Regions from separate parts of the Pseudogulbenkiania sp. AW2-16 genome, predicted to be linked through region 2. Evidence: predicted binding sites of a transcription regulator. Region 2 holds the regulator's gene; the other holds the start of a gene.
The links. The regulator sigma-54, encoded in region 2, starts transcription at its own class of promoters, with help from an activator protein. The targets are predictions, from matches to a motif close to CTGGCACGCTTCATGCTT.
Positions count from the first base shown of each region.

Region 1: ABKF58_RS00990 (circularly permuted type 2 ATP-grasp protein) is a predicted target of sigma-54. The motif match lies at 1,174-1,191, and genes of this name have one in related genera.

Region 1 covers NZ_CP157668.1:205,440-208,816, forward strand. The annotation lists gene ABKF58_RS00980 (L,D-transpeptidase family protein) at 1-375, shown strand, start outside; gene ABKF58_RS00985 (L,D-transpeptidase family protein) at 362-1,021, shown strand; gene ABKF58_RS00990 (circularly permuted type 2 ATP-grasp protein) at 1,262-2,692, shown strand; gene ABKF58_RS00995 (alpha-E domain-containing protein) at 2,696-3,377, shown strand, end outside.
Region 2 covers NZ_CP157668.1:1,887,902-1,891,278, forward strand. The annotation lists gene hprK (HPr(Ser) kinase/phosphatase) at 1-226, opposite strand, end outside; gene ptsN (PTS IIA-like nitrogen regulatory protein PtsN) at 219-680, opposite strand; gene hpf (ribosome hibernation-promoting factor, HPF/YfiA family) at 798-1,127, opposite strand; gene ABKF58_RS09200 (RNA polymerase factor sigma-54) at 1,195-2,595, opposite strand; gene lptB (LPS export ABC transporter ATP-binding protein) at 2,601-3,329, opposite strand.

The sequences.
Region 1 (3,377 bases), 1.7 Mb from region 2:
AGCTACCAGACGCCGCGCGGGCGTCACATCGTGCGCGCCAAGATCGGCGCCGGCATGCCCGTCGGCGCGGTGTTCAAGGCGCGTCGCTGGACCGGCGAAATCTGCAGTGCAGAGGCGTACGCCGCCCAGCCCGAACGCGACTGGATCCTGAGCCGCATCCTGTGGCTGTCCGGGCTCGAACCGGGACGCAACCGCCTGGGCCCGGTCGACACCATGCGCCGCTACATCTACCTGCACGGCACGCCGGACCAGGTCGAATTGGACCACCCCGGCTCGCACGGCTGCGTGCGCATGCGCAACAGCGACATCATCGAGCTGTTCGAGCTGGTGCCGTGCGGTACCGAAGTGGAGATCGTCGAGCATGAACCGGCTTAAGCTGGTGCTGGCCACCGGGCTGGCACTGGCGTCTGCCCTGCTGCAGGCGGCCGAGGGTGAGAACACCCCGCCGCCGCCCGCCGAGGCCGGCTTCATCCTGGCGCAGCAAAGCGCCGGCCCCCTGCTGCCCACACACCCCAACCCGCAACAGTACGGCAAGCCGTGGATCGTGGTCGGGGTGAAATCGCAGTCGCTAACCTTCTACGACGGCTGGGGGTTGATGCAACACCGCTATAGCGTGTCCACCGCCCGCAATGGCGTCGGCGAGCTGGCCAACAGTTTCATGACGCCGCGCGGCTGGCACCGGGTGTGCGAGAAGATCGGCGACGGCGCCGAGGAAAACACCATCATCTTCCGGCGCCAGGTCACGCCGTGGAAGTACACCCCGGCGCTGCACGCGCAATACCCCGAGAAGGACTGGATCCTGACGCGCATCCTGTGGCTGTGCGGCATGGAGCCGGGCAAGAATCAGGGTGGCGACGTCGACAGTTACGACCGCGCCATCTACATCCACGGCGCCGGCGAGCACGTCGCGTTCGGCACCCCGACTTCGCTCGGCTGCGTACGCATGCGCAACCCCGACGTCATCGAACTGTTCCAGCAGGCCGAACTCGGCACCGACGTGCTGATCGACGAAAACGGCTGACCCCCTGCTCCCACCGGCCCAGGTTGGCCGAAGCCCTTTTCCCCGCACCGCACCACGGTGGCTCGCTGAACGACCCGAATCCCATTCGCGGTGCCGCATGACGCTGTTCTGGTGCATGTGCTCCGCCGGCTCCCGCCGGATTCCCCTCCGTCATGGCACGTGGCTTGCTAAGTCCTGTTCAGGGCCATGCCATCTCTCCAGCTGGCCCGCCCGAAAAACATCAAGACAAGGGAGATTCCCATGCACGCCCTAACGCTGCCCCATTCGTCCCACTACGATGAAATGCTGCTCTCCAGCGGCGCGGTCCGCCCCCACTACCAGGGCTTTGCCGAATGGCTGCAGGCCCAGACCCCGGAAGCGTTGTCGCGCAAGCGCGAGGAGGCCAACCAGCGCTTTCACCGGGTCGGCATCACCTTCTCGGTGTACGGCGACGAGTCCGGCGCCGAGCGCCTGATCCCGTTCGATACCATCCCGCGCATCGTGCCCGCGGCCGAATGGCGCGCGCTGGAGGCCGGCATGCGTCAGCGGGTGAAGGCGCTCAACGCTTTCCTGCACGACATCTACCACGACCACGCCATCGTCAAGGCCGGCATCATCCCGGCCGAGCAGGTGTTCACCAACGCCCAGTACCAGCCGGCAATGCAGGGCATTGATCTGCCCGACCAGATCTACGCCCACATCACCGGGGTCGACATCATCCGCCACGCCGACGGCCAGTACTACGTACTGGAAGACAACCTGCGCGTGCCGTCCGGCGTGTCCTACATGCTGGAAAACCGCAAGATGATGATGCGGCTGTTCCCCGAGCTGTTCGCCCGCCACGCCGTGGGCGTGGTCGACCAGTACCCGGCGCTGCTGTTGTCGACGCTGCGCCAGGCCAGCCGGATCGACAACCCCACCGTGGTGGTACTCACCCCCGGCCACTACAACAGCGCCTACTTCGAGCACGCCTTCCTTGCGCAGCAGATGGGGGTGGAGCTGGTGGAGGGGCGCGACCTGTTCGTGCGCGACGACCACGTCTACATGCGCACCACCGCCGGCCACAAGCAGGTGGACGTGATCTACCGACGCATCGACGACGCCTTCCTCGACCCGCTGGCGTTCCGCCCCGACTCCATGCTCGGCGTACCCGGTCTGCTCTCGGCCTACCGCCAGGGCAACGTGATCCTGGCCAACGCCATCGGCACCGGCGTGGCGGACGACAAGTCGATCTATCCCTACGTGCCGGAGATGATCCGCTTCTACCTGGGCGAAGAACCGCTGCTCAACAACGTGCCGACCTGGCAGTGCCGCAAGCCGGAAGACCTGCAGTACGTGCTGGAGCATCTGGACGAGCTGGTGGTGAAGGAAGTCCACGGCGCCGGCGGCTACGGCATGCTGATCGGCCCGGTGGCGAGCGAAGCGGAAAAGCAGCTGTTCCGCGACAAGCTCTCGGCCGACCCGGCCGGCTACATCGCCCAGCCGACGCTGTGCCTGTCGTCGTGCCCCACCTTCGTCGAGGCCGGCATCGCGCCGCGCCATCTCGACCTGCGGCCATTCGTGCTGTCGAGTGGCAAGGACATCACCATGGTGCCCGGCGGCCTGACGCGGGTGGCGCTGAAGGCCGGCTCGCTGGTGGTCAACTCGTCGCAGGGCGGCGGCACCAAGGACACCTGGGTTTTGGAGGACTGAATCATGATGCTATCGCGTACTGCCGACCACCTGTTCTGGATGGGCCGTTACATGGAACGGGCGGAAAACCTCGCCCGCCTGCTCGAAGTCAGCCATGCCATCTCGCTGATGCCGCGCTCGCACAACGGCGGCGCCGAGATCAGCGCGCCGCTGGCGCTGACCGGGAGGCTGGACGATTTCCAGAGCCGCCACAGCACGGCCGAACCCAGCCGGGTGCTGCACTACATGGCCTACGACCTCTCCAATCCGGCCTCGATCCTGTCGGCGCTGCGCAGCGCGCGTGAAAACGCCCACGCGGTGCGCGGCAAGATCAGCTCGGACATGTGGATGTCGCTCAACGCCAGCTGGCTGGAGGGCCGCAAGTTGGCCGAACAGGGCGAGGATTTCCAATTGTTCTTCGACTGGGTCAAGGAGCGCGCCCACCTGTTCCGCGGCGCCACCTACAGCACCATGCGCCGCAGCGATGCCTTCTATTTCCTGCGCCTGGGGATCTTTCTGGAGCGCGCCGACAACACCGCGCGCCTGCTCGACGTGAAGAGCCACCTGCTGCCCGACCAGCAGAGCGCCGACAGCACCGACTACTACACCTGGAGCACGCTGCTGCGCGGGCTGGGGGCGTTCGAGGCCTACCACGAGACCTACCGCGACACACTCAACGGCAAGCGCGTGTTCGACCTGCTGCTGC
Region 2 (3,377 bases):
TCTTGGCGGCCGACTGCTCCAGGCGGTCGAGGTACTCGACTTCGGCCGGGCCCAGCACCTGCACCCGGTTGGGGTGGATGAAGTTGAGGTGGCCCACCAGCGCCAGCAGCGGACGCTGCTCGTCGTTGCCGATCAGGTTGTCGGCTCCGCCGGTCCCGGCAACCCAGCTCAGGTTCAGTTTGTGCTGGTTGTCGTGGTAGAGCTTGCGAACGCTTATGCTAGGCATTGGGAGACCATTCGGTCAGCAGGGTGTAGAGCTCGTCGGCATTCTGGGCGGCGAGCAGCTTCTCGCGCAGTGGCCGGCTGGAGAAAAGTTGGGCCAGTTCCGACAGCACCTGCAGGTGCAGGTCGGTGGCCTGTTCCGGCACCAGCAGCACGAACAGGATCTGTACCGGCTTGCCGTCCGGGGCGTCGAAGGGAATCGCCGATTTGAGGCGGATCAGTACACCGGCCGCCTCTTTCAGACCACGGGCGCGGCCGTGCGGAATGGCCACACCTTGCCCGAGCCCGGTGGAGCCGAGCTTCTCGCGGGCGAACAGGCACTCGAACACTTCACTGCGCGCGATGCCGCGGGTGTTCTCGATCAGGAGGCCTACCTGCTCGAAGACGCGCTTCTTGCTGGCCACGTCGAGGTCGAGCAGGACGTTGTCCCGAGTTAGGATTTTGCCGATCAGGCTCATAGGGGTCTGTTGAGAGCTGCCAAAAACCCGACGATTCTAGTTGCTTTGGTGTGACAGAGAAAGGACTGTGCAAAGCAAAGCGGGAACCTGATGGTTCCCGCTTTATCAATCAAGGGCTTAGAGTGTGGCTTCTGGCGCCGGGGCCGGTGTCGGAATGGCCCGGTGTTCGCTCAGCTTTTCCTTGTGCTTGAGAACCTGTCGATCCAGCTTGTCCATCAGGAGGTCGATGGCGGCGTACATGTCCGACTCGGTGGCTTCGACGTGGATGTCTTTGCCGGAGAGATGGACGTTGACCTCGGCCTTCTGGACCAGCTTGTCCACGGACAGGGTCACCGCCACGTCGATCACGTGGTCGACATGACGGGTAATGCGTTCGAGCTTGCTTTCGATGTAATCACGCAGCGGTTGGGTAACGTCGAGGTGGAGACCGGTTACTTTGAGGTTCATACCTTACTCCTTCTTGTGTTGGCTGCCCGGCGGATGCTGCCGGGCATGCTGATGATTCAATCCAAGGTCAGAGGACCTTGCGCAGATTGACCGGTGGAATCTGCATGGCTTCACGATACTTCGCTACGGTGCGTCTTGCAACCTGTATGCCCTGTTTTGCGAGCTCGTCGGCCAGGGCGCTGTCGGAGAGGGGTTTGGCGCGGTTTTCGGCGTCGATCATCTGGCGGATGTGCGCCTTGATGGCGGTGGCCGAGCACTCGCCGCCGCTGTCCGTTTCCAGTGCGCTGCCGAAGAAATACTTCAGCTCGAACAGGCCGCGCGGGCACAGCAGGTATTTCTGCGTCGTCACACGGGAGACCGTGGATTCGTGCAGTTCCAGCTCATCCGCAATGTCGCGCAGGATGAGTGGACGCATGGCTACTTCACCGTGTTCAAAGAACGCTTGCTGTCTTTCGACTATAGATTCCGCCACTTTCAGGATGGTGTCAAATCGTTGCTGAATATTCTTCACCAGCCATTTCGCCTCCTGTAGACGCGAGCTCATTTCACCGCCGCCGCCGCGGTTTTCGCTGAGCATCTGGGCGTACATCTGGTTGACGCGCAGGCGCGGCACGGCGGCGTTGTTGAGCTCGGCGCGCCAGCGCCCCTTGACGCGGCGCACGGCGATATCCGGGATGATGTAGCGGGTGTCGTCGACGCCGAAACCGGAGGCCGGGCGCGGGTTGAGGCGGGCGATCAGGGACTGGGCCTGCTTCAGTTCGGCGTCGCTGACGTCGAAGAGACGCTTGAGCCGGGTGTAGTCGCGATTGCCGAGCAGGGTCAGGTGCTCGCGGACGATGGCGTGCGCCAGGGCCTTGCCCGGGGTGCTGTCGGGCAGCTGGGCCAGCTGCAGCGCCAGCGACTCGGACAGCGAGCGGGCGCCGACCCCCTGCGGTTCGAACTGCTGCAGCAGTTTCAAACCGAACGCCAGTTCGTCTTCCTCGATGCCCAGTTCCAGCGGCAGCGAGGCGGCCAGTTCCTGCAGGTCGATCGTGAGGTAGCCGTCTTCGTCCAGTTCCTCGATCAAGAGCTGCACGATGGCGCAGTCGCGCTCGGGCAGGGCGATTTCGCCCAGCTGCGCCAGCAGGTGTTCGCGCAGAGTGACCGGGCGCGGCACGTTGGCCATCGGGTCGTAATCGTCGCCGTCTTCTCCGCGCCGGCTGCCGCTGCCCCAGTCGGTGAGTTCGCCGCTGCTGTCCTCGCGTTCCGGTTCCTGGCGCTCGGGCTCGGCCTCGCTGCCGGCGGCCTCGGTCGGCGTGTTGTCGGCGACCGGCTCGTCGCCCCGCTCCAGCAGCGGGTTGTCCTGCAGGAAGCGCTCGACTTCGGTTTGCAGGTCGACGGTGGACAGTTGCAGCAGCCGGATCGACTGTTGCAGTTGCGGGGTCAGCGTGAGCTGCTGCGAGACCTTGAGCTGTAGCGACTGCTTCATGGCGATTACAGGTGGAAATGTTCGCCCAGGTAAACCTGGCGAACTTTTTCATTGTCGACGAGGGCCTGCGGCTTGCCGGAGGCCAGGACTGCACCGTCGCTGATGATGTAGGCGCGGTCGCAGATGCGCAGCGTTTCGCGTACGTTGTGGTCGGTGATCAGTACGCCGATGCCGCGCTCCTTGAGGAAGGAGATGATCTTCTGGATGTCGATCACGGCGATCGGGTCGACCCCGGCGAAAGGTTCGTCGAGCAGGATGAAGCGCGGGCGGGTGGCCAGCACGCGGGCGATCTCGACGCGGCGGCGCTCGCCGCCGGACAGGGCCAGCGCGTTGCTTTCCCGGAGGTGGGCGATGTTGAGGTCGTCCAGCAGCAGCGTCAGTTCCTGTTCCAGCTCCTCGCCCTTGAGGCCGGCGATCTCGAGGATGGCGCGGACGTTTTCGTCCACCGTCATCTTGCGGAAGATCGATGCTTCCTGCGGCAGGTAGCCGAGCCCGAGGCGGGCGCGCTGGTGCATCGGGAAGTGGGTGATGTCCTGCTGGTCGAGCTGGATGCGGCCGTCGTCGGCGCTGACCGGGCCGACGATCATGTAGAAGCTGGTGGTCTTGCCGGCGCCGTTGGGCCCCAGGAGGCCGATCACCTCGCCGCTTTCGATGTTGAGCGAGACGTCCTTGACCACGGTGCGCTTCTTGAAGCGCTTCTTCAGCCCGGTGACGTTCAGTACGCTGGCGTTCATGGCTGCTGTCCGGTGGTTTGCGGTTGCAGGATGACGGTGATGCGGCCC